DNA from 3 places in the Alcanivorax sp. IL2 genome. Region 1 is predicted to be linked to each of the others. Evidence: predicted binding sites of a transcription regulator. Region 1 holds the regulator's gene; each other region holds the start of a gene.

Region 1 (6,696 bases):
CGAAGAAGAGCTGCAGGCCATGGGCGAAGCGTTCGTGCAGCACGGCATTGACGGCGTTTGTGTGGGCAATACCACCCTGTCACGGGCAGGGGTGCAGGGCCTCCCCAAGGGTGATGAGCAGGGCGGCCTCAGCGGCGCCCCCCTGAAACCCATTGCCAATCAGGCTCTGGCGACCATGAGCGAAACCCTGAAAGGACGAATCCCGATTATCGGGGTGGGCGGCATCAATAACGCCGACGATGCGCTGGAAAAACAGCGTCTGGGCGCCGATCTGGTTCAGATCTACAGTGGCCTGATTTATCAGGGGCCGGGGCTGATTGGTGATATTGCCCGCGCTTGGCCCAAAGCTCTCTGAGCTACGAGCTACGCGGGTTAGATAGGCAAGGGCTGAGAAGTTGCCGGGACTTCGTCATTGCTACGAAGCCGCTGTAGGAACTGAGCGTAGCGGAGTAACGCACGTAGTCCCGTGCGGCCCGAAGGGGGAGCGAAGCGAATAACCCATGCTTGCATGGCGAACCGTGCGAAGCACGGCATCGTCCGCAGGACGATCAAAGCTAGAAGCTAGAAATTAAAAAGGGCCCGGGAGGGGCCCTGTGAGTCGGCGTTTGATGCGCCGGCGTGGTGTTGAACGGGTTTCAGGTGTTAGCCGATATTTTTCAGGTTCTGAATGCTGGAGACCCCGAGCATTCCATGTGCGAAATCGGTGCGACCTTCGCGCCAGCCGCCCATCCAGTTGGTGCGAGCACTGAGGGCGCCAAACGGGCATTCCTCACGAGATTTTCCATCCAGGCCGGCGTTGTATCCCCGGCTGTAGGCGCGGTCGTCTTTGTTTCTTTTTTGTCGCTTCATAGACGCTTTCCCTTTCACAGATAGCGGTATTGAAAATGACCCCTGGCAGAGAACAAGGCCAGTTATCGGGGTCGACACATTCAGTATGGGAAAGCGCTGGGGTAGTGTCGAATATCATGTAGCAATATGGTTCGTGCCTGTTAAGCATATGACGTATAAAGGACAACTTGACGACGATTTGTGTAACGCATTGAAAGTTAAATACTTAATTTTATCGTTACGCATAAAACAGTCACTTACGAGGTATCAGTAATGGAATTTGTGGCCACCAGCATGCCCGGTATCGCCGAGTTGCTGGCCGATGAACTGTCGTCACTGGGCATATCGGTAACAGAAACCGGCCGTGCCCATGTGGCATTTACCGGCGGTACCGCGGATGCACTTCGGGTCTGTCTGTGGTCGCGGTTGGCAGAACGGGTGCTGTTGTCCCTGGCGACCCTTGGCGTCACCCCGGACATCGCACCGGAAAAGCTGGCCGCCAGCCAGGACTGGCTGTCCTTGGTGGGCAATGATGCGCCGCTGCATATCCATCTTGAGCACGGACCGGGTGTTCGTGGGGATAACCGCATCAGCAGCAAGCGCTTTATTCAGGCTCTGCCGCCACAATTCACGGTATCCCGGGATGCCCGTGGCAGTTGCTGTATCCGGGCCCGGCTGGATCCCAATGAGGCGCATCTGTGGCTGGATCTGGCTGGCGATCCCTTGCATCGGCGTGGTTATCGGTTGGCCGGCGGTCGGGCGCCTCTGCGCGAGACCCTGGCCGCCGCCATGTTGTGGGCCGCCGGTTGGCGCCAGGGCAATCATCCGGCAGCGCTAATGGACCCGTTCTGCGGCTCCGGCACCCTGTTGATAGAAGCCGCACAGATCGCTGCCGGCTGGGCGGCGGGTGCCCAGCGCCAGCATTATGGCTTCCAGCAGTGGCGGGCGTGTCGCCGTCAGCTCTGGCAGGATGCCATGGAAGAGGCTGCCGAAAGCGCACGCCAGCCGCTGCCGGAGATGTCCCTGAAGGGATTTGATGTGGATGGCCGGGCGATCCAGCTGGCCCAGCAGAATGCCGATCGGGCGGGGGTGCGTCAGGTCATTCATTTCGAACGCCGGGAACTGGGCGCTCTGCGTTCCCGGGATTTTGCCGAGCAGGGCTTGCTGGTAGCGAACCCGCCCTGGGGCGAGCGTCTTGACGAGCAGCAACAGGCCGGCTGGCTGCATTTCGCCCTGGGCCGGTTGCTGGCCAAACTGGCGCCGAACTGGCAAGCGGTGTTGCTTGGCGCTGACGCGGAAGTCATGGATCGCTCCGGCATGGACCTGCAGAGCCAGTGGCGACTGAAAAACGGGCCGTTCAACAACTTCATTCGCCTGTATCACTCTCGCCAGCCGGCGCCGGTGGAGGTGGTGACCATCGCCGAGTCATCCGCCTTTGAGGTGCCGGAAGGGGCGCAGCCGCTGGTCAACCGCCTGCGCAAGAATGGCAAACACCTGCGCCGCTGGCTGGAACGCGAAGATATCCAGTGCTATCGCCTCTACGATCGAGACCTGCCCGAGTTCAATGTGGCCGTGGACATCTATGGTGACCAGGTGCTGGTGCAGGAATTCAAGGCGCCGAAAACCGTGGACCCGGAGAAGGCCAAACAGCGACGGGATCTGGCGGTCACCGCTGTCCGGGCGGCCTTGGGGGTGCATCGCGAACAGGTGCACCTGCGTACCCGGGAGCGCCAGAAAGGCAACCAGCAGTATCAGAAGCTGGATGGCCAGGGGCGTTACCGGCTGGTGCGCGAAGGCCAGGCCCAGCTGCTCATCAACTTGCAGGACTATCTGGATACGGGACTGTTCCTCGATCACCGTCCCACGCGGCTGAAGATTGCCGAGGAAGCCGGTGGCAAGCGCTTCCTCAACCTGTTTGCCTACACCGGCTCAGCCACCGTGCATGCGGCTGTTGGCGGCGCCAAACGCACTGTCACCGTGGATGCCTCCAAGCGTTATCTGGAATGGGCGGCCTGCAACCTGGCCGCCAACGGCTTTTCCACTGACCAGCATGAGCTGGTCCGCGCTGATACCATGCGCTGGCTGGACGAATGTCAGGAGCAGTTCGATCTGGTGTTCTGTGATCCGCCCACTTTTTCCAACAACAAGTCGCGCAGTGACTTCGTGGTGGAAGAGCACCATGGTGAGTTGATCCGCAAGATCATGCGCCGGCTCGAGCCGGGCGGGGTACTGTATTTCTCCTGCAACTACCGCCGTTTTGAACTCGACCCGAGTATCAGCAAGTGGTATCAGGTAGATGATATTTCCCGCTGGAGCATCCCGGAAGATTTTCGCCGGAATGACAGGATTCATGTCTGCTATGCCATTCGGCATGTGGAGGACTGATGAGCGTAGTGCTTTACACCACGGTGGGCTGCCACCTCTGCGATCAGGCCCGTGAGCTGGTGTCCACTGTGGCACCGGATCTCACGCTGACACTGGTTGATGTGGCCGAGGACGATGATCTGCTGGCTCGCTATGGCGAACGCATTCCCGTGCTGATGAAAGAGGGGCGGGAGCTGGGCTGGCCATTCAGTCTGCTGGATGTACAGCAGTTTCTGGCAGGCTGATTGATGCAGGCTTCACAGCGGCAAGATCATCATTGTTGCCATGGAAACGATAAGCCCCAAAAAACTGCACAAGCGCAAGGCCGATGAAGTCGAGATTTTCTCGGCCTGCCTGTCGGTGTGCACGGTCAAGGTCCGCTTCGGCGATACCTGGTACTGGGTGGCCGACGACAGCGGCAAAATTATGCGCTTTAATGGCCCGGAGCATGCCAATAACCAGCTCCAGACCCTGTCCACTGGCACGGCACATCTGCTGCATCATTCCGCCCATGCGGAAATGGTTGGCCAGCCCGAAGGGGAGGTGATCCCGCCCCTTCGGGTGCGCTTTCACTGGCGAAGCCAGAGCTGAAACGTTGCCAGGCCCAAGCCGTCGGATTGGGGGCCTCCCACAACAAAGAATGGGATCCTGGATGCCTGGAGTCAGAGGTTAGGTGTAAACAGCGCTCGGGCATTGGCAGAGGTCAACTGCGCTACGCTGGCCACATCCTGCTCCCGCAAAGTCGCCACCCGTTTGCCAATCCAGGGTAGCAATGAAGGTTCATTGCGCCGTTTTTTCGGAGGGGGTTCCGGCAGGTCGCGGGGCAACAGATAGGGGGCATCGGTTTCCAGCAACAGCCGGTTATCCGGGATATTGTGCACCAGCTCGGCCAGCGGCTTGCCGCGGCGCTCATCGCACACCCAGCCGGTGATGCCGATGTGGCAATCCAGATCCAGATAATCGAAAAGCGCCTGACGCGAGCCGGTAAAGCAGTGTACGACCGCACCGACAAGGTGATCCCGGTGGGCTTTCAGAATGGGTGCAAAGCGCTCGTGGGCATCGCGTTCGTGGAGAAACACCGGTAGCCGGTATTCCACAGCCAGGGCGAGCTGGGCCTCGAAGGCACGTTCCTGGTCCGGGCGTGGGGAAAAGTCACGATTGAAATCCAGCCCCATTTCGCCGGCGGCTTTTACGGATTTCTGGGTTAGCAATTCCCGTAGCTCCTTTTCCAGGGCAGGGGAGTAGAAACGGGCGCTATGGGGATGCAGGCCGGCAGTGGAAAACAGGTCATCGTGCTGGCTGGCCAGCTCCATGGCCAGGCGGGATTCGTCCACATTGGTGCCGGTCAGTAGTTGCCAGGTCACCCCGGCAGAACGGGCCCGTTCGAGTACCTCATCCTGATCATCCCGGAACTGCTTGTCGGTCAGATTGACGCCGATATCAGCCCAATGGGGAATGTCGGTCTTGCAGTGAGTAGTGTGAGGTTCTTTCATCAGGGGCCTGCTCCGCCAGTTGTTCGCGCAGGGATTCTACCCGACGACGGTTGGCACCTAAATCCCAGTAGCCCACTCGCGATGCGGAACGAACCTCTACCACGCCGTCTTCACGAATATAGAAGGTCACATCATCCACGAAACGCAGCAGTCGGCTGGAGAAGCGGGCCTGAATACGGGACTGGCCGACCACATCGAACTCGACGCGGTCAAGCTGCCGCAGCAGAGCCTGTAGACGAGTCATGCTGGCCTTGCGAGTTTTTGCTACTTGCAGAGGCGCTACCCGGCGATCTTCGTCTTTGGCCAGGCTGGAGACGCAGTTGGGCGAATCCGGGCAGGGAGCGAGCAGATGCGTATCGGACATGGCGGCAACACTCATAAATAGCAGAATGGCACTAGTAAGAATTCGGATCACGGATCAACCCCACGAAAATCCCCTCGATGATCAGTTGATCAGCCGGCACCTTGATGGGCTCATAAGCTTCATTAGCCGGTAACAGGGTGGCGCTGGATTTATTCAACTTTAGGGTCTTCACTGTGACTTCTTCGTCAATGCGGGCAACCACGATCTCTCCGGAGCGTGCCACGTTGGATTTGCGCACGGCAATCAGGTCGCCATCAAAGATGCCTGCTTCGATCATGCTGTCGCCCTGTACCTTCAACAGGTAAGTAGGGCGTTGCTTGAACAGACCCTGGGGCACCGGCACGGTGCGTTCCACATTTTCGATGGCCTCAATGGGGACCCCTGCGGCCACTTTGCCGACTATCGGTAATTCTTCTTCCGACCAGTAAGCATTGTCGAGCAATTGAATGCCCCGGGAGCGGTCACTGTGGAGTTTGATAAAGCCCTTGCGTTCCAGGGCTCGCAAATGGTCAGAGGCGGCATTTTTGGACTGAAAGCCCATGATGTCGGCAATTTCCGCGCGAGTGGGTGCCATACCGGTATCGGCGATACATTCGCGGATACAGTCCAGCACCTGTTGCTGGCGATCGGTGAGTTTGCTGCTCATAACCTTCTCCATGTTTCCCGCAGGATTTCGGTTCCATACCCGGGCGTCATCGACGCTTCTGGCTAACCAGGCTGTCAGCCAAGGCTGACAAACAGTGCTACAAAACCGATGCTAGCATAGGTACTGATAATATGAACAGTGCTATTTGAACAGTTGTGGTGGGCTGAATTTCATCGCTTTCGGGAGGATATCGTTGCCCTGTGACTGCGGTGGCACTAGCATAATGCAAGGAGCGTCTGGATGGTTGCGGGTCTTTGTGTTGATTCGCCCTGCAGGCAGGCTCTTCGATAATAATTCCATCAGACCTGGGGATAGTAGATGGAGCAGGCCAATAATAATGACTTCGGCCAACAACGGATCCGGCAGCTGTTATCCGGTGTTCCGTTTTTCAATGAAATTGCCCGTGACGATCAAAGCGAATTTGCCCAGCTTGAGCACAATACCCGCCTTTGGGTAGCCGGTTCCGGTGATACTGTGATTCGTGCCGGGGATGTGGATTCCACCCTGTATTTCCTGCTGCGAGGGCAGCTTGAAGTGCTGTCTGATACCACCGGCGAAGCGCCGCTTTATTACGTATCGCCGGGGGAAGTTTTTGGCACCCTTTCCATGTTGCTCGGCACCCCGCGCAGCGCCACTATCAAGGTGTCAGAGACTGCCCGTGAAGCGGTATTGGTGAGCCTGGATTTCAATGAATTCAATGAGGATGACAGCCCTTATTCGTTGACCACCCGGCTGGCGTTCTTTCACATGATCGTTCATCACATCCGCTGGACCCTGGAAGTCAAACGTATGCAGTCGCCAGATCATGAACTGGTTCAGTCTATGCGCAAACTTCCGGTTTTCCATGGCGAAAAAGGCAGCCGCGAAGAACTGGCCGCCCTCAAGGTGCAGGCCCAGGGCCTGGCGGAGCTGCTATGTCGCTGGAACGAAGAGGGAGCGGAAGGGACGGGGGCGTTGCAGCTAACGTGAAGGCAGTTAATAGTTAACAGTGAATAGTGAAC
Region 2 (6,696 bases), 120 kb from region 1:
GGATGAGCTCGGAAGAGCTAGAAGTTCTCCAGGGGATGTTTCCTGAATTTCAGTTGTGGCTGATCAGTGGAAACATTGCTCCAGAGGTTGGGCAGGTAAGCCCTGAGTACGAAATTGCCGATGCAAAATTGCAAGGACGCAGCGGGGAATAAAATTAACCAAGATCGCCGCAGAGCGATGGTTTAGGTGCTAAAAGGTAGTGCAGTGAAATACACCAAATATTTTATGACGTTTTTTTATGTGGTTTCACTTGTTGGAATTGCAATACAAAGCATTCCATCGCTCCAGCATATTTTTAGTGAGGAAGTTTTCGAAGTAAAAAAACTGAGTTCAGAAACAGTCGGCTTCCACCTTCCTCCTAACACAGAGTCAGATGATTTTATAATGCTGGAGTACGATGGCAAATCGTACCATGGCCTTTTCATTGAAAAATTTTCTTTGACGAATAAATCAGGAAAAAATATAAGAAGCTCCGATTTTGAATCTGGAATCAAGTTGCTCATAAAAAATAATAAAGAAACGAATGCGGTTGCGATAGAGACCATTGATGCTAAAGGCGACAGAAAAAAGTTATATTTAGGCGATAGTGCTAACGAAATAATTATATTTGATCCGCATTTAATTAATGATAAAGAAACGCTGTACGTCAACATTGTAAGTTCTGAATCTCCTGCTATGCCTGAGTTTGAAGGGAGAATAGCAGGGATTGATGATTTCGTTTTCATATCCAAAATGGATTTCAGGCATTCGTTTAAGTCATTTATTTTCGTCGCCTCATTGATAATCATGACTTTTTCATCTTTTTTTATGGGGATATCTTCGGCAAAGACAATAAGAAAATTTTCAATGAGGTTTTCATACATTATTCTTGTTGGTGGAATGCTGGGGGTGCTGGGAGGTATCGCAATGTACGGGGGGACGTTCTACGATTTGTTCGGAGTGAAGAATAAAGATTATTATTATTTGGGAGCACTGCTGTGCTACCTCCCGTATTTGATATTTAAAATATATACCTCATTTAGAGGTGAGCATGCTTTTTTTTATTGGCTTTTCAATGGAAAAAATCTAGATGAAGAGGAATCCATAGAAGCAAGAAAATAAACCCGCGCAGCATATATGCTTTAATAGCCTTGTTTATTTGATCAGTTTTGAAAAGGTTGAAGAATATGAGTTCATGTCAACATCTGAGCTTTTGTTCTGTCCAGGGTCAGAAAATATATATTTTGCAATTTCTAATCTGAATTCATTTTTTGCATTAGAGTCATCTCCAATAGCTGCTTCAAAACCTTTATACTGCTGAAGGACCTTTTGCCTATGATTATAAAGGATGCCCAGATTTCTTTCGCTCTGAAACCTTGAATAAGTCACTTTCATGAAGGTTGCACCAGCAGAGATAAGAAGAATTTTTTTGAAGACAACCATTAACAACTCATTGCCACTATAATTGCTCACGTTGCTTGTGTAGATTGTCGTGACAATAAGAAGCATCACAAAACATGATGCAAAAAAAGCCCAAAACCAGTTCTCCTCATGCCTTTTATGGGTGCAGTAGAGCTCGCTAAAACTCAATGCGCTGTCCGCTAGCTGCCGATCAATAATCTCCTTTCTTGAATGATCAAGAAGTTTTTGCACTTCGATGTACTTGCTTCTTATGTCGTTAAGATAACTTTTTGCTTGAGCGGCATCGTCCAATACAATATTTTCATCACCGGCAGTGATGATATTTCGTTGCGCCCTGGCTTTCTCAGTCAAATATTTAGACCTCTTTAATATGGCACCAAGGTGATCTATTTTTTCTTTAAAGAAAGTCTTTAGATTCTCCTCATCAAGAAGGTAGGTCACAGTAAGCCCTGATAGCACAGTAGCCAGCTCTTCTACTAGATCGGTAAATGAGGTTCGATATCTTTCTTTGAGATTTCTAGAAGTTACAAGGCTAACGCTTTCGGTTATTCGACGGTACCTAATTAAAGTGTTGCATATTTCATTTTTTATTGAGTTTATTGAAATTGAAATGTCGCTATCGTCGATTTCTATATCTGTTTTTTTAATCTCTCGGAGCCTCTCAAAGGCTTCACTTTCCAAGCTATTCATCTCTTCTCCAGAGGTGCTGCTAGTAAAATAATTAATTGGGGCTGCTGATTTATCGTTACCGTGTTGATGTAGATCTAATAATTACTTAATAAGCACAAAGTAAAGATTTCCAGCGGGTAGTGTATGCAGGCGAAAGATTGCTTCTTCTCATTCCCCATTCTGGCTTATGTGATGCCATACCTTGAGCTGCAAGCCAGACCTTCCCGATCCCGAGTTGATTGATCCTGTCACAGGTTGCCATAACTTTTTCTCTTTGTGGACTCACAGGGGGATCAAACAGGCTTGGCTGGTGAAAGGTAGGGTCACAGATATCACCAAGCATTACGCCAGCTTTGGCGTAGCGGTAGTTATCGCGCCAGATTTCATCCAGCAGTTTGCGTGCTATGGCGACCAGATCGCGAGCGTCTGCCGTGGGGGCGGTGAATCTGCCGGTGGCTATGTTGGAGTATTTGGGTTCGCCTGGTGTGAAGGGGCTGGTGCGGATAAAGATGCTCAGTTGCTTGGTGCCCATGTGCTGGGCGCGTAGCTTTTCGGCGGCTCGCCATGCGTGGGTGGTGATGGCGTGTTGCATGGTGGTTTTGTCGGTGACGCGCTCACCGAAGGACCGGGAACAGACAATTTGCTTCTTCGGGGGTGGGGCCAGTTCCAGGGGGATACAGGGCTCACCGTTGAGTTCTCTCACGGTCCGGGCCAGTACTACGTTGAATTCCCGGTGTATGGCTTTTTGGCTGGTGTCGGCCAGATCCAGCGCCGTATGGATGCCCAGGGCGTTCAGGCGTTTGGTAAGGCGCCCTCCTACTCCCCAGACTTCGTTTACCGGTAGCAGGCTCATTAGCTTGCGTTGGCGTTTGCGTTCCGTGAGGGCAACGACGCCACCGGTGGCTGGCCAGTGCTTGGCGCCATGGTTGGCCAGCTTGGCAAGGGTTTTGGTTGGGGCGATGCCGACACAGACCATTAGGCCCTGGTGGCGGCTAATGGTGTGGCGTATCTGAAAGCCTAAGGGGGCTAGCTGGTGTTCGGGAATGCCATCTAGCCCTAGAAAGGCTTCATCGATGGAGTAGACCTCTACCTCTGGGGCGAGCTGTTCCAGGGTATCCATGACGCGGGCGGACATATCGGCGTAAAGCGCGTAGTTCGATGAGAACACCACGATGCCATAGCGGCGGATCTCCCTTTTGATCTCGAAGGCGGGCACTCCCATTTTGATGCCCAGGCGCTTGGCTTCGGCAGAGCGGGCAACGACACAGCCGTCATTGTTGGAGAGGACCACCACGGGCCGGCCACGCAGATCCGGGCGAAACAGGGTCTCGCAGGAGGCGTAGAAGTTGTTGCAGTCCACGAGGGCGAACATGGGGCTATTTCCGGTAGGTCTTGTGGATGGCGTAGGTGACGACGCCGAAGACGTCCAGCTGGGTTTCGTCGCTCAGTGGGATAGCCTGGTAATCCTTGTTGTGGGGCTTGAGGCAGGGCTGGGGGTGCAGACAGAGCTCTTTGACGGTGAAGTCACCCTCCAGGGCAGCAATGACGATATCACCGTGACCGGCTTCAATAGCGCGATCGACAACGAGGATATCCCCCGGGTAGATGCCGGAATCAATCATGGAATCCCCGGTGGCCCTGGCGAAGAAGGTGGCATTGGGATGCTCGATACACAGGGTATTGAGGTCCAGGCGCTGTTCTATGTGGTCCTGTGCCGGCGAGGGAAACCCGGCGCTGATGGTGGAGACGAACAGGGGCAGCTCAAGCAGGGGGTACTCTCCCGCTTTGCCGAGATATTCCGCTTTCATGGGGGTAACTCCGATATTAGCACTGTCTATATGGACAGTATAACCGGAAGCGTGAGGGGGCCATCAATATGATGTTATTTGAACCGGACGGGCGGCCAAAAAAGCGAGGCCAGGGGATGGCCTCGCAAGGTTTGGACGCAGTCAGGTGCTACATATAGGCACGGGTGCGCATATGCAGCGATGTGAAATGTATCACATAGACAGCTATTTTGAACCACATTCAAGGGAGGTTATGTTTCTTTGATGACTTTTGTAGGAGAGTTGGCTTTCACTGAATCTATGCCTTTCTCACTGACAGTAGAATTAGGGTACATCTCACTTCTTCCAATGATCTTATTGTTAGGGGCGGTAAGAACGAACCAGTGACCCGCGGCTGATTCTTTTCTCACATAGCGCTCATCTTTGGGACCATTAGTTTGGACTGACTCAATGCCGTTTAGGGCACCGGACTTTTCCGCATACCCTTCCGATTGAAGAATGATCTCATGGTTTCCGGCTTTGAGATTGAAGTACCACTCGTTGTTTTTCGGGCTCTTGAAAAGGGTGTAGTAGCCAGACATGGTGTCTCCTTGTGGTTTTATTACCCAACCTTGGGTAGGACTTACTGCAAACGCGCCTCACACAACGTACTGCAGCAACCATATTCATAGCATAAGCCTTAGACCCATAACAGCATGTGTCGGAAAAGAGTCGAAAACACAGCCTGAAATAGCGGGTTATAGCGGCTTTGGAGTGAATGGTAGCCCAGTGATTGCGGGGCTTTGGGGCGAATAGCGACACAATGAGGCCCTGCTAAATAGGGTTCGAATCCCTCCCCCACCGCCAAAAAACAAAAACCCCGCCAATTCAATGATTTGCGGGGTTTTTTATTGGGCGTTTTGTAGCAAACTTTTGTAGCATTTATTCAAAAATCAGGGCCACAAGCCCAAAGAACAAGCCCAGAATCAAGTTTGCCACAACAAAATGCCCCCAGATCGCAAAGGCACGATTCAAAAACTTGGGATCAACAACTCGTGTCGCAGCCCCTCCTCTTTTCTCAATCGCATCTAGACGATCTATAAGCCCTTTCACAACAACCCCAAGCTCCGCAACAGCAGCATCCCTATCAAGCTTTTTCCAAACCCCATTAACTTCTTTGTATCCCCTAAACAATAGCTCAAGACGTATCTCCGAGAGGAAATCAGAAGAATATTTCCCCCTCTCATCATTGATACTTTCTAGTAGTTCTTCATCCAAACTTTTCTCAATATCCATAGTCTAATATCCCTAACATAGACATTTGGCAAATGATTTGAATTATGGGACAGTGACTATAGCGTAATTTCAACCCGAGACAGACCGTGAAAACGACTATTGTAATTTTCTCATCGTCGCTAATTCTCCTTTCTGGGTGCGCAAGTAAACAAGATCCTTGCGCTGGGACAACAGGCCTCGACCGCTCAGCCTGCGGTGCTCTAGGTTTTCAGCCCAGTGACTGGGCCACCAAGAAACTATTCTACACCCCTTCCTCACCAACAAATGACTCTTACCACGACAGCAGCGAATACTGGAATAACCGAGTCAAACTGAACCAGATGAGATCTGACCAAGAAAAATACAATCGTCACCAAAAAGAAATGGAGCAAGACCTACAGCAACAAAGAAGAGAAGCAGAGAAACTCCAGCGTAATTATGAAAGAGAAATACAAGACATGAAAATCAGACAAGAATACGACACCGACCCTCGCTATCCTTCCTACTATTAACCGAGCAGCCCCAGCAAAATTCTATATATACCCTCTCTGTTCTCTCTTTCTAAACCCTGAAAGACGTTGGTTAGGTTAAAGACCATAACCCCAGATAATGCTTCCCCTCGGTTCCCTCGTGGGCGCGTTTTACTACTTTGCAGAGCAAAGTCCCCCTAATGACATCCACCCTATTTTTCTTAATTTGGGTGTGCCCGGAGCACTTTTGAGTGTTTGCTCTCTCAGGGTGCCAACCCCGGCTTTGCGTCGCTTAGCAAGTCTTTAACTATCTGGTGAAGATAGTCTCTGCACTGTTACTTGCGTCCTTGTCCAGTTATTAGCGTTAGTCAGCAGCACCACCTGATTGACTCGCTCTAATGTGTAAGCCAAGATCTCCACCTCGGCAGGGACAGCCCCCAGTATACGCGGGTACGCAGACAACCCTTGTACCGCTAAGAATAAAACTTATAGACAATCTCCCAATACATCTTGAATCCAAAAAATTGACGGATATAGTGAAAAAATTATTTTTTAAAAAGTTTGTTTGTGGAAAGGCTTGAAATACAAAAAATGAATGTTAATATTTTTTGTATGGTGTCAGTCCTTCCACAGACCTTCTTCTCACCATACCAAGAGTCGCCAAGAGCGGCTCTTTTTTATTCCTATAAAAAATGTTTTCATATTTTTTTATTTTGTCAAATTATTTTTTCTCAAATTCCGATTATCAAAGAATTATGGCCTAAGCTTTCTTCGGCGGCTTTGCCTTTCTTCTTCGTTTGGCACTTCCAAACCTGCTTTTTCAAGCTCTAATTCAGTTTTTTCAATTCTTTTGATAGTTGAGTTAACTCTTTTGTCGTTTTCTTCTTCCACGTATTTCAATAGCCTTTTGCATTGATCCACATAATTATCAATTTTTGATAACAACCATTCACTATCCTCAGATAATTTTTCTTCTTTTTCTTCTATCTCTCGCTTTTTAAGCATCATCTCAAACTTTAACCCATTAAATCCGGCTTTGTTATATTTGTCCTTCCATAGTTGAGCAATCTTGATTTCTTTCCTTGCCTTCTTTCTTGCTTCAATAATTGTTTTTT
Region 3 (6,696 bases), 1.1 Mb from region 1:
GCCGACAGATGCGGTCGGCTCCGGGTGGCGCCCTCAGAAATACAAGCGGAAGTTAAGCATGCGAAGCCATTATTGCGGTGATTTGCGAGCCTCCCACGATGGAGAAACAGTTGAGCTTTGCGGTTGGGTCAGTCGCCGCCGTGACCACGGTGGGGTGATTTTCCTCGACCTGCGAGACCGTAATGGTCTGGTGCAGGTGGTGTTCGATCCGGACACCGTGGAAGCCTTTGCGCTGGCCGACAAGGTTCGCAGTGAGTACGTGGTCCGCCTGAGCGGCCGGGTGCGTATGCGTGACGAAGCGGTGCGTAACAGCAAGATGTCCACTGGCGATATCGAAGTGCTGGGCAAGGAACTGACCATTCTCAACGAGGCAGAAACGCCGCCGTTCGAGCTCGATGCCCATTCCGCCGCCGGTGAAGAGGTGCGCCTCAAGTACCGCTACATGGACCTGCGCCGGCCTGAAGTGCTGCGCAACTTCCAGTTCCGCTCGCGTCTTACCCATGTGGTCCGCGCCTTCCTGGAAGGCGAAGGCTTCATGGATGTGGAAACGCCGATCCTGACTCGTGCTACCCCCGAGGGCGCGCGCGACTACCTGGTGCCCAGCCGTACCCATCCCGGTAGCTTCTTCGCGTTGCCGCAGTCTCCACAGCTGTTCAAGCAGCTGCTGATGGTGGCCGGGTTCGACCGTTACTACCAGATCGCCAAGTGCTTCCGCGATGAGGACCTGCGCGCGGATCGTCAGCCGGAATTCACCCAGATCGATCTGGAAGCCTCCTTTGTGGAGGAAGAAGACATCATGGGCATCACCGAACGCATGGTCCGCTCGGTGTTCAAGGAGCTGCTTGATGTGGAGCTGCCGGACTTCCCGCGTATGCCGTTTTCCGAAGCCATGCAGCGCTTTGGTTCCGACAAGCCGGATCTGCGCATCCCGCTGGAACTGATCGACATCGCCGACCTGCTGGCCGGTGTGGACTTCAAGGTGTTCTCCGGCCCGGCCAACGATCCGAAAGGCCGGGTGGCGGCCATGAAAGTACCGGGTGGGTGCAGCCTGTCGCGCAAGGATATCGACGGCTATACCAAGTTCGTCAGCATCTACGGTGCCAAGGGTCTGGCCTATATCAAGGTCAACGACCTGGCTGCGGGTGCAGAAGGCCTGCAGTCGCCGATCCTCAAATTCCTCACCGAAGAGGCGATTCAGGGGATCCTTGAGCGCACCGGAGCCGAGACCGGCGACCTGATCTTCTTTGGTGCCGACAAGGCCAAGATTGTCAACGAAGCCCTGGGGGCGCTGCGCGTCAAGGTCGGCCACGACCTGAACCTGGTGCAGGGTGACTGGTCGCCGTTGTGGGTGGTGGATTTCCCCATGTTCGAAGAGGATGACGGCCAGTACTACGCGTTGCATCACCCCTTCACCATGCCCAGCTGCAGCCCGGAAGAACTGAAAAGCAACCCGGAAGGGGCGCTGTCTCGTGCCTATGACATGGTGCTCAACGGCACCGAGCTGGGTGGTGGTTCCATCCGTATCCACAACCCGGCGATGCAGCGCACAGTGTTTGAGGCGCTGGGTATTTCCGATGAAGAGGCTGATGAAAAATTCGGCTTCCTGCTCGACGGCCTGAAATACGGCGCGCCGCCACATGGTGGCCTGGCCTTCGGTCTGGATCGCATGGTCATGCTGATGACCGGCAGCGAGTCGATCCGTGATGTGATTGCCTTCCCGAAGACACAGACTGCAGCCTGCACCATGACCAACGCGCCTTCGCCGGTGGACAACAAGCAGCTGCGTGAAGTTGGTGTACAGGTTCGCAAGGACGATAACTGATTCGATAACAACCGGCGGCGCGACTTATCTCGCGCCGGTCTGTTCGTAGCAATTACGGGAGACACCATGGCAGGACACAGTAAATGGGCCAATATCAAACATCGCAAGGCGGCCCAGGATGCCAAGCGCGGTAAGATCTTTACCAAACTGATTCGCGAAATCACCGTGGCGGCCAGAATGGGCGGCGGCGAGCCGGCCGACAACCCGCGACTGCGGGCAGCGGTGGACAAGGCGCTGGGTCAGAACATGACCCGCGACACCATCGACCGGGCCATCAAGCGTGGTGCTGGCGGTGATGACGATGGCAACATGGAAGAGATCACCTACGAAGGCTACGGCAAGGGTGGCGTGGCGGTACTGGTGGAAACCATGACCGACAACGTGAACCGCACCGTGGCCGAGGTGCGTCATGCGTTCTCCAAGTTTGCCGGTAACCTGGGTACCAGTGGCTCCGTGGCCTTCCTGTTCACCAAGCGCGGCGAGATCTTCTTCGAGCCCGGTGGCGTGGACGAAGACAAGCTGATGGAAGTGGCCCTGGAAGCCGGTGCCGAGGACGTTGAAGAAAACGACGACGGCAGCTTCCTGGTGATCACCACCCCGGACAAGCAGTTCGGTGATGTGATCGATGCCCTGCGTGAAGCCGGTCTGGAGTTTGCTGATGCGGAAGTGACCATGCACCCTTCCACGGAAGCGGAGATGGATACGGATACCGCCGAAACCGTTCATAAGATGATCGACATGCTGGAAGATCTGGACGACGTGCAGAACGTCTATACCAACGCCAGCTGGCCGGCGGAAGAAGAGGGGTAGCTACGAGCTGCTAGCTACCAGAAAAACAAAAACCCCGCAGAGTCGGGGTTTTTTGTTATCTGGCTTGTGTATCTTTCGGTCCGGGCCACAATCCTGTTAGAAGCTAGAAGCTAGAAGCTAGAAGCTAGAAGCTGCTTCAACTGGACATATGGACAGCTGTCAGGTACAACTGGGCCAGCTTTTTATTTTCGGGTCAGCGGCTTATGGCATTACTACTGGGGATCGACCCCGGCTCCCGGCGTACCGGCTACGGGCTGGTGGAGCAGGTGGGGAACCGCAGTCGGGCGGTGGCCTTTGGCACCATTGCCACGACCCACAAGGAGATTCCCCCGCGCCTGGGCGAGATCTTTACCGGCATTCATCAGGTGGTGATGGAATACGGCCCGGCGGAAGTGAGTATTGAAAAGGTGTTCATGGCTCGCAATGCGGATTCTGCCCTGAAACTGGGGCAGGCCCGGGGGGCGGCCATTGCGGCGGTGATGCAGGCCTCGCTGCCGGTGTTTGAATATTCTGCCCGTCAGGTGAAGCAGGCAGTGGTAGGGCGCGGTGGCGCGGAAAAAGGGCAGGTGGCGGAAATGGTCAAATACCTGCTGGGTCTGGAAAAACGCCCTCAGGAAGATGCGGCTGACGCGTTGGCCATCGCCCTGTGTCATGCCCACATGCGCGTGTCGTTGGCGCGTATGGGCGGCGCCACCGCGGTAAGAAACGGACGAATACGGTGAAAAGTACGGTGATGACACAGCCATGATAGGACAATTGCGCGGAACCCTGCTCGAGAAACGCCCGCCAGTGCTGCTGCTGGATGTGAACGGGGTGGGCTACGAAGTGGAAGCCCCCATGACGGTCTTCTACGATCTGCCGGACACCGGTGAGTCTTTGACCCTGCATACCCATTTCGTGGTGCGCGAAGATGCCCAGTTACTGTATGGCTTTGCCGATCGCTATGAGCGGGAACTGTTTCGGGCGCTGATCAAGGTTAATGGCGTGGGGCCGAAAATGGCCCTGGCCATTCTCTCCGGCATCGAGGCAGACCGGCTGGCACAGTGCATTCATGATCAGGACACCACCTCACTGGTGAAGGTGCCGGGTATCGGCAAGAAAACCGCCGAACGACTGGTTATCGAAATGCGCGACCGCCTCGACAAGATTGATGGTGGTCCCACCTCCCTGCCGGGCCAGGTGTCGCTGGCTCAGCCCGACGATGCCCGCTCCGACGCCATTGCCGCCCTGGAAGCGCTGGGGTATCGCAACAAGGATGCCGCTGCTGCCGTTGGCAAGGTGGCGCAAGAAGGTGCCAGCAGTGAGCAACTGATCCGGCAGGCGCTGAAAAGCCTGGCGCGCTGATCGGGTGCTGTCCCGCCTTTCAGCTTTAACCTTTGAACTTTCAACTTTCAACTGTTCGCATCCACCGGGTGACTGCCGGGAACAATCCGTCTACGCTAGCTCAAAATCATTCTCATAACGCTGGGTTTCTCTACTGCAAGCATGGAAAACGACCGTCTGATTTCAGCTGCCGCTGTCGGCACCGGTGAAGAGCAGCAGGACCGGGCTATCCGCCCGGCCAGTCTGGCTGATTACAAAGGCCAGCCAAAAGTCCGCGAGCGCATGGAAATCTTCATTGATGCCGCCCGTGGCCGTCATGAAGCCCTGGACCATACCCTGATTTTTGGCCCCCCCGGTTTGGGCAAGACTACCCTGGCGCACATTATTGCCCGGGAAATGGGCTGCGAACTCAAGTCCACTTCCGGCCCCGTGCTGGAAAAGGCCGGGGATCTGGCCGCCATCCTGACCAACCTGGAAGAGGGTGATGTACTGTTCGTGGATGAAATCCACCGCCTGTCACCGGTGGTGGAGGAAATCCTCTACCCGGCCATGGAGGACTACCAGCTCGATATCATGATCGGCGAGGGGCCGGCGGCCCGCTCCATCAAGCTGGATTTGCCACCCTTCACCCTGGTGGGTGCTACCACTCGGGCGGGCCTGCTTACCGCGCCCTTGCGTGACCGCTTCGGCATTGTTCAGCGGCTGGAATTCTATTCGGTGGAGGATCTCTCCGGGATTGTGATTCGTGCCTGCGACATTCTCTCCATTCCCATTGATGATGCCGGCGCCCTGGAAGTGGCACGCCGCGCCCGCGGCACACCCCGTATCGCCAACCGGTTGTTGCGCCGGGTCCGTGATTACGCGGAAGTAAAAGGCGATGGGCGTATCACCGAAGCCATGGCCCAGCGGGCGCTGGACATGCTGGAGGTGGATAGTTGTGGCCTGGACGGCACCGACCGGCGTCTGCTCGACATGATCATGCACAAATTTGATGGTGGTCCGGTGGGCCTGGAGTCCCTGGCGGCTGCCCTCAATGAAGATGCCGGCACCCTGGAAGAGGTGGTGGAGCCCTATCTGATCCAGCAGGGCTTTATTCAACGTACCCCGAGGGGACGGGCCACCACCAACCATGCCTGGCGTCATTTCGGCTTGCAGCGCCCTCGAAAAGACGGTGATTTGTTTAATGATTGAAAAAAAGCCGAGAAATGGGGAATTTACCCTGCCGGTGCGCGTCTACATCGAAGACACTGATGCCGGTGGCATCGTCTATTACGTGAATTACCTGAAATTCATGGAAAGGGCGCGCACGGAGTTTTTGCGTACTCTGGGCTACCAGCACTATGTACTGGCCGATGAAAATTTTCAGTTCGTGGTCCATTCGGCCAATGTGCAATACCGTCAGCCGGCCCGCATCGACGATGCGCTGGCGGTGACCGCCCGGCTCAAGCAGCTGGGCAAGGCGACGTTGTTTTTCGACCAGCAGGTACGCCGGGGCGACACGCTGCTGTGTCAGGCGGAGATCAAGGTGGCCTGCGTCAGTGCTGATACTCTCAGGCCCACCGGGATACCGGTTGGCCTGTACAACAAATTCAAAGCCGCCAGCGAAGGAGAAGGGCTCAATGGTTGAGGCATCGAGTATGTCTGTCGTCAGTCTGATCAGTAACGCCACCATTGTGGTGCAGCTGGTCATGGTGCTGTTGATAGTGGCGTCGTTGACGTCCTGGTACATGATTGTCAGCCGTTTCCGGGTAATGGGGCGGGCTCACAAGGCGGGACGTACCTTCGAAGAGAAATTCTGGTCCAGCGACGATTTGGCCTCACTGTACAACCAGAGCCGTAAGGACCCGGACGTGGATGCGGGCCCGGAGTCTATCTTTCGCGCCGGCTTCCAGGAGTTTGTGCGGCTCTCCAAGAGCACCCGTGGCGCTGAAGCCGTCATGGATGGCAGCCAGCGGGCCATGCGCGTGGCTTTGCAGCGCGAGCAGACCCGGCTGACCAAGCACCTTCCCTTTCTGGCTACTGTCGGTTCTACCAGCCCGTATGTGGGTCTGTTCGGTACTGTCTGGGGCATCATGAATTCCTTTATGGCCCTGGCCAACGTCAAGCAGGCTACCCTTAGCGTAGTGGCGCCGGGTATTGCCGAGGCGTTGATTGCCACGGCCATCGGTCTGTTTGCGGCGATTCCGGCGGTGATGGCCTACAACCGCTTCTCCGCCCAGAGCGATGCGCTGCTAACCGAAAACGAAATGTTCGCCGAGGAGTTTTCCTCGGTGCTGCACCGTCAGGTTCACGGACGCGAGGGGTAAGCCATGAGCGGCGTGAAGATCAGGGTGCCGCGCAAGCTCGTTGCCGAGATGAACGTGGTGCCCTACATCGATGTGATGCTGGTGCTACTGGTGATTTTCATGGCTACGGCGCCGATGATGACCCAGGGCATCAATGTGGATCTACCCGACAGCAACAGCGAGCCCATTGATACCAACAAGGATGAGCCGGTGATCATTTCGGTGACCGCCGACGGCAGCTACTACATTGATGTGGGCAGCGACAGCCGTAAGTCTGCCAGTCTGGAAACGGTGCAGGGGCATGCGTTGCGTATTCACAAGCAGAAACCGTCCACCTTGTTTCTGGTGGAAGGGGACAGCCAGGTGGCCTACGCCAAGGTGGTCCAGTTGATGGGTGCCTTGCAGGCAGCCGGCATTACTCAGCTGGGTTTGGTGACTGAACCGCAGGGCAGCAAT

What was found. Region 1 encodes LexA, which represses DNA repair genes until DNA is damaged. Its sites were predicted from a motif close to TACTGTNTANNTANACAGTA; they were not measured.
Region 2: the regulator LexA is predicted to act here: its motif matches at 3,899-3,918, upstream of umuD (translesion error-prone DNA polymerase V autoproteolytic subunit).
Region 3: the regulator LexA is predicted to act here: its motif matches at 2,771-2,790, upstream of ruvC (crossover junction endodeoxyribonuclease RuvC).

Annotation. Positions count from the first base shown of each region.
Region 1 covers NZ_CP179932.1:2,012,591-2,019,286, forward strand. The annotation lists gene ACMG4N_RS09390 (quinone-dependent dihydroorotate dehydrogenase) at 1-355, shown strand, start outside; gene rmf (ribosome modulation factor) at 643-849, opposite strand; gene rlmKL (bifunctional 23S rRNA (guanine(2069)-N(7))-methyltransferase RlmK/23S rRNA (guanine(2445)-N(2))-methyltransferase RlmL) at 1,102-3,213, shown strand; gene ACMG4N_RS09405 (glutaredoxin family protein) at 3,213-3,437, shown strand; gene ACMG4N_RS09410 (DUF6482 family protein) at 3,478-3,783, shown strand; gene ACMG4N_RS09415 (TatD family hydrolase) at 3,855-4,685, opposite strand; gene ACMG4N_RS09420 (DUF1499 domain-containing protein) at 4,633-5,049, opposite strand; gene lexA (transcriptional repressor LexA) at 5,081-5,695, opposite strand; gene ACMG4N_RS09430 (cyclic nucleotide-binding domain-containing protein) at 6,014-6,664, shown strand.
Region 2 covers NZ_CP179932.1:1,889,718-1,896,413, reverse strand. The annotation lists gene ACMG4N_RS08905 (hypothetical protein) at 1-152, shown strand, start outside; gene ACMG4N_RS08900 (hypothetical protein) at 205-1,101, shown strand; gene ACMG4N_RS08895 (hypothetical protein) at 1,135-2,091, opposite strand; gene umuC (translesion error-prone DNA polymerase V subunit UmuC) at 2,177-3,442, opposite strand; gene umuD (translesion error-prone DNA polymerase V autoproteolytic subunit) at 3,447-3,878, opposite strand; gene ACMG4N_RS08880 (YegP family protein) at 4,109-4,438, opposite strand; gene ACMG4N_RS08875 (hypothetical protein) at 4,779-5,132, opposite strand; gene ACMG4N_RS08870 (hypothetical protein) at 5,219-5,623, shown strand; gene ACMG4N_RS08865 (hypothetical protein) at 6,335-6,696, opposite strand, start outside.
Region 3 covers NZ_CP179932.1:3,090,874-3,097,569, reverse strand. The annotation lists gene aspS (aspartate--tRNA ligase) at 59-1,822, shown strand; gene ACMG4N_RS14320 (YebC/PmpR family DNA-binding transcriptional regulator) at 1,889-2,632, shown strand; gene ruvC (crossover junction endodeoxyribonuclease RuvC) at 2,836-3,354, shown strand; gene ruvA (Holliday junction branch migration protein RuvA) at 3,377-3,976, shown strand; gene ruvB (Holliday junction branch migration DNA helicase RuvB) at 4,118-5,146, shown strand; gene ybgC (tol-pal system-associated acyl-CoA thioesterase) at 5,139-5,582, shown strand; gene tolQ (protein TolQ) at 5,575-6,261, shown strand; gene tolR (protein TolR) at 6,265-6,696, shown strand, end outside; gene ACMG4N_RS14285 (cell envelope integrity protein TolA) at 6,695-6,696, shown strand, end outside.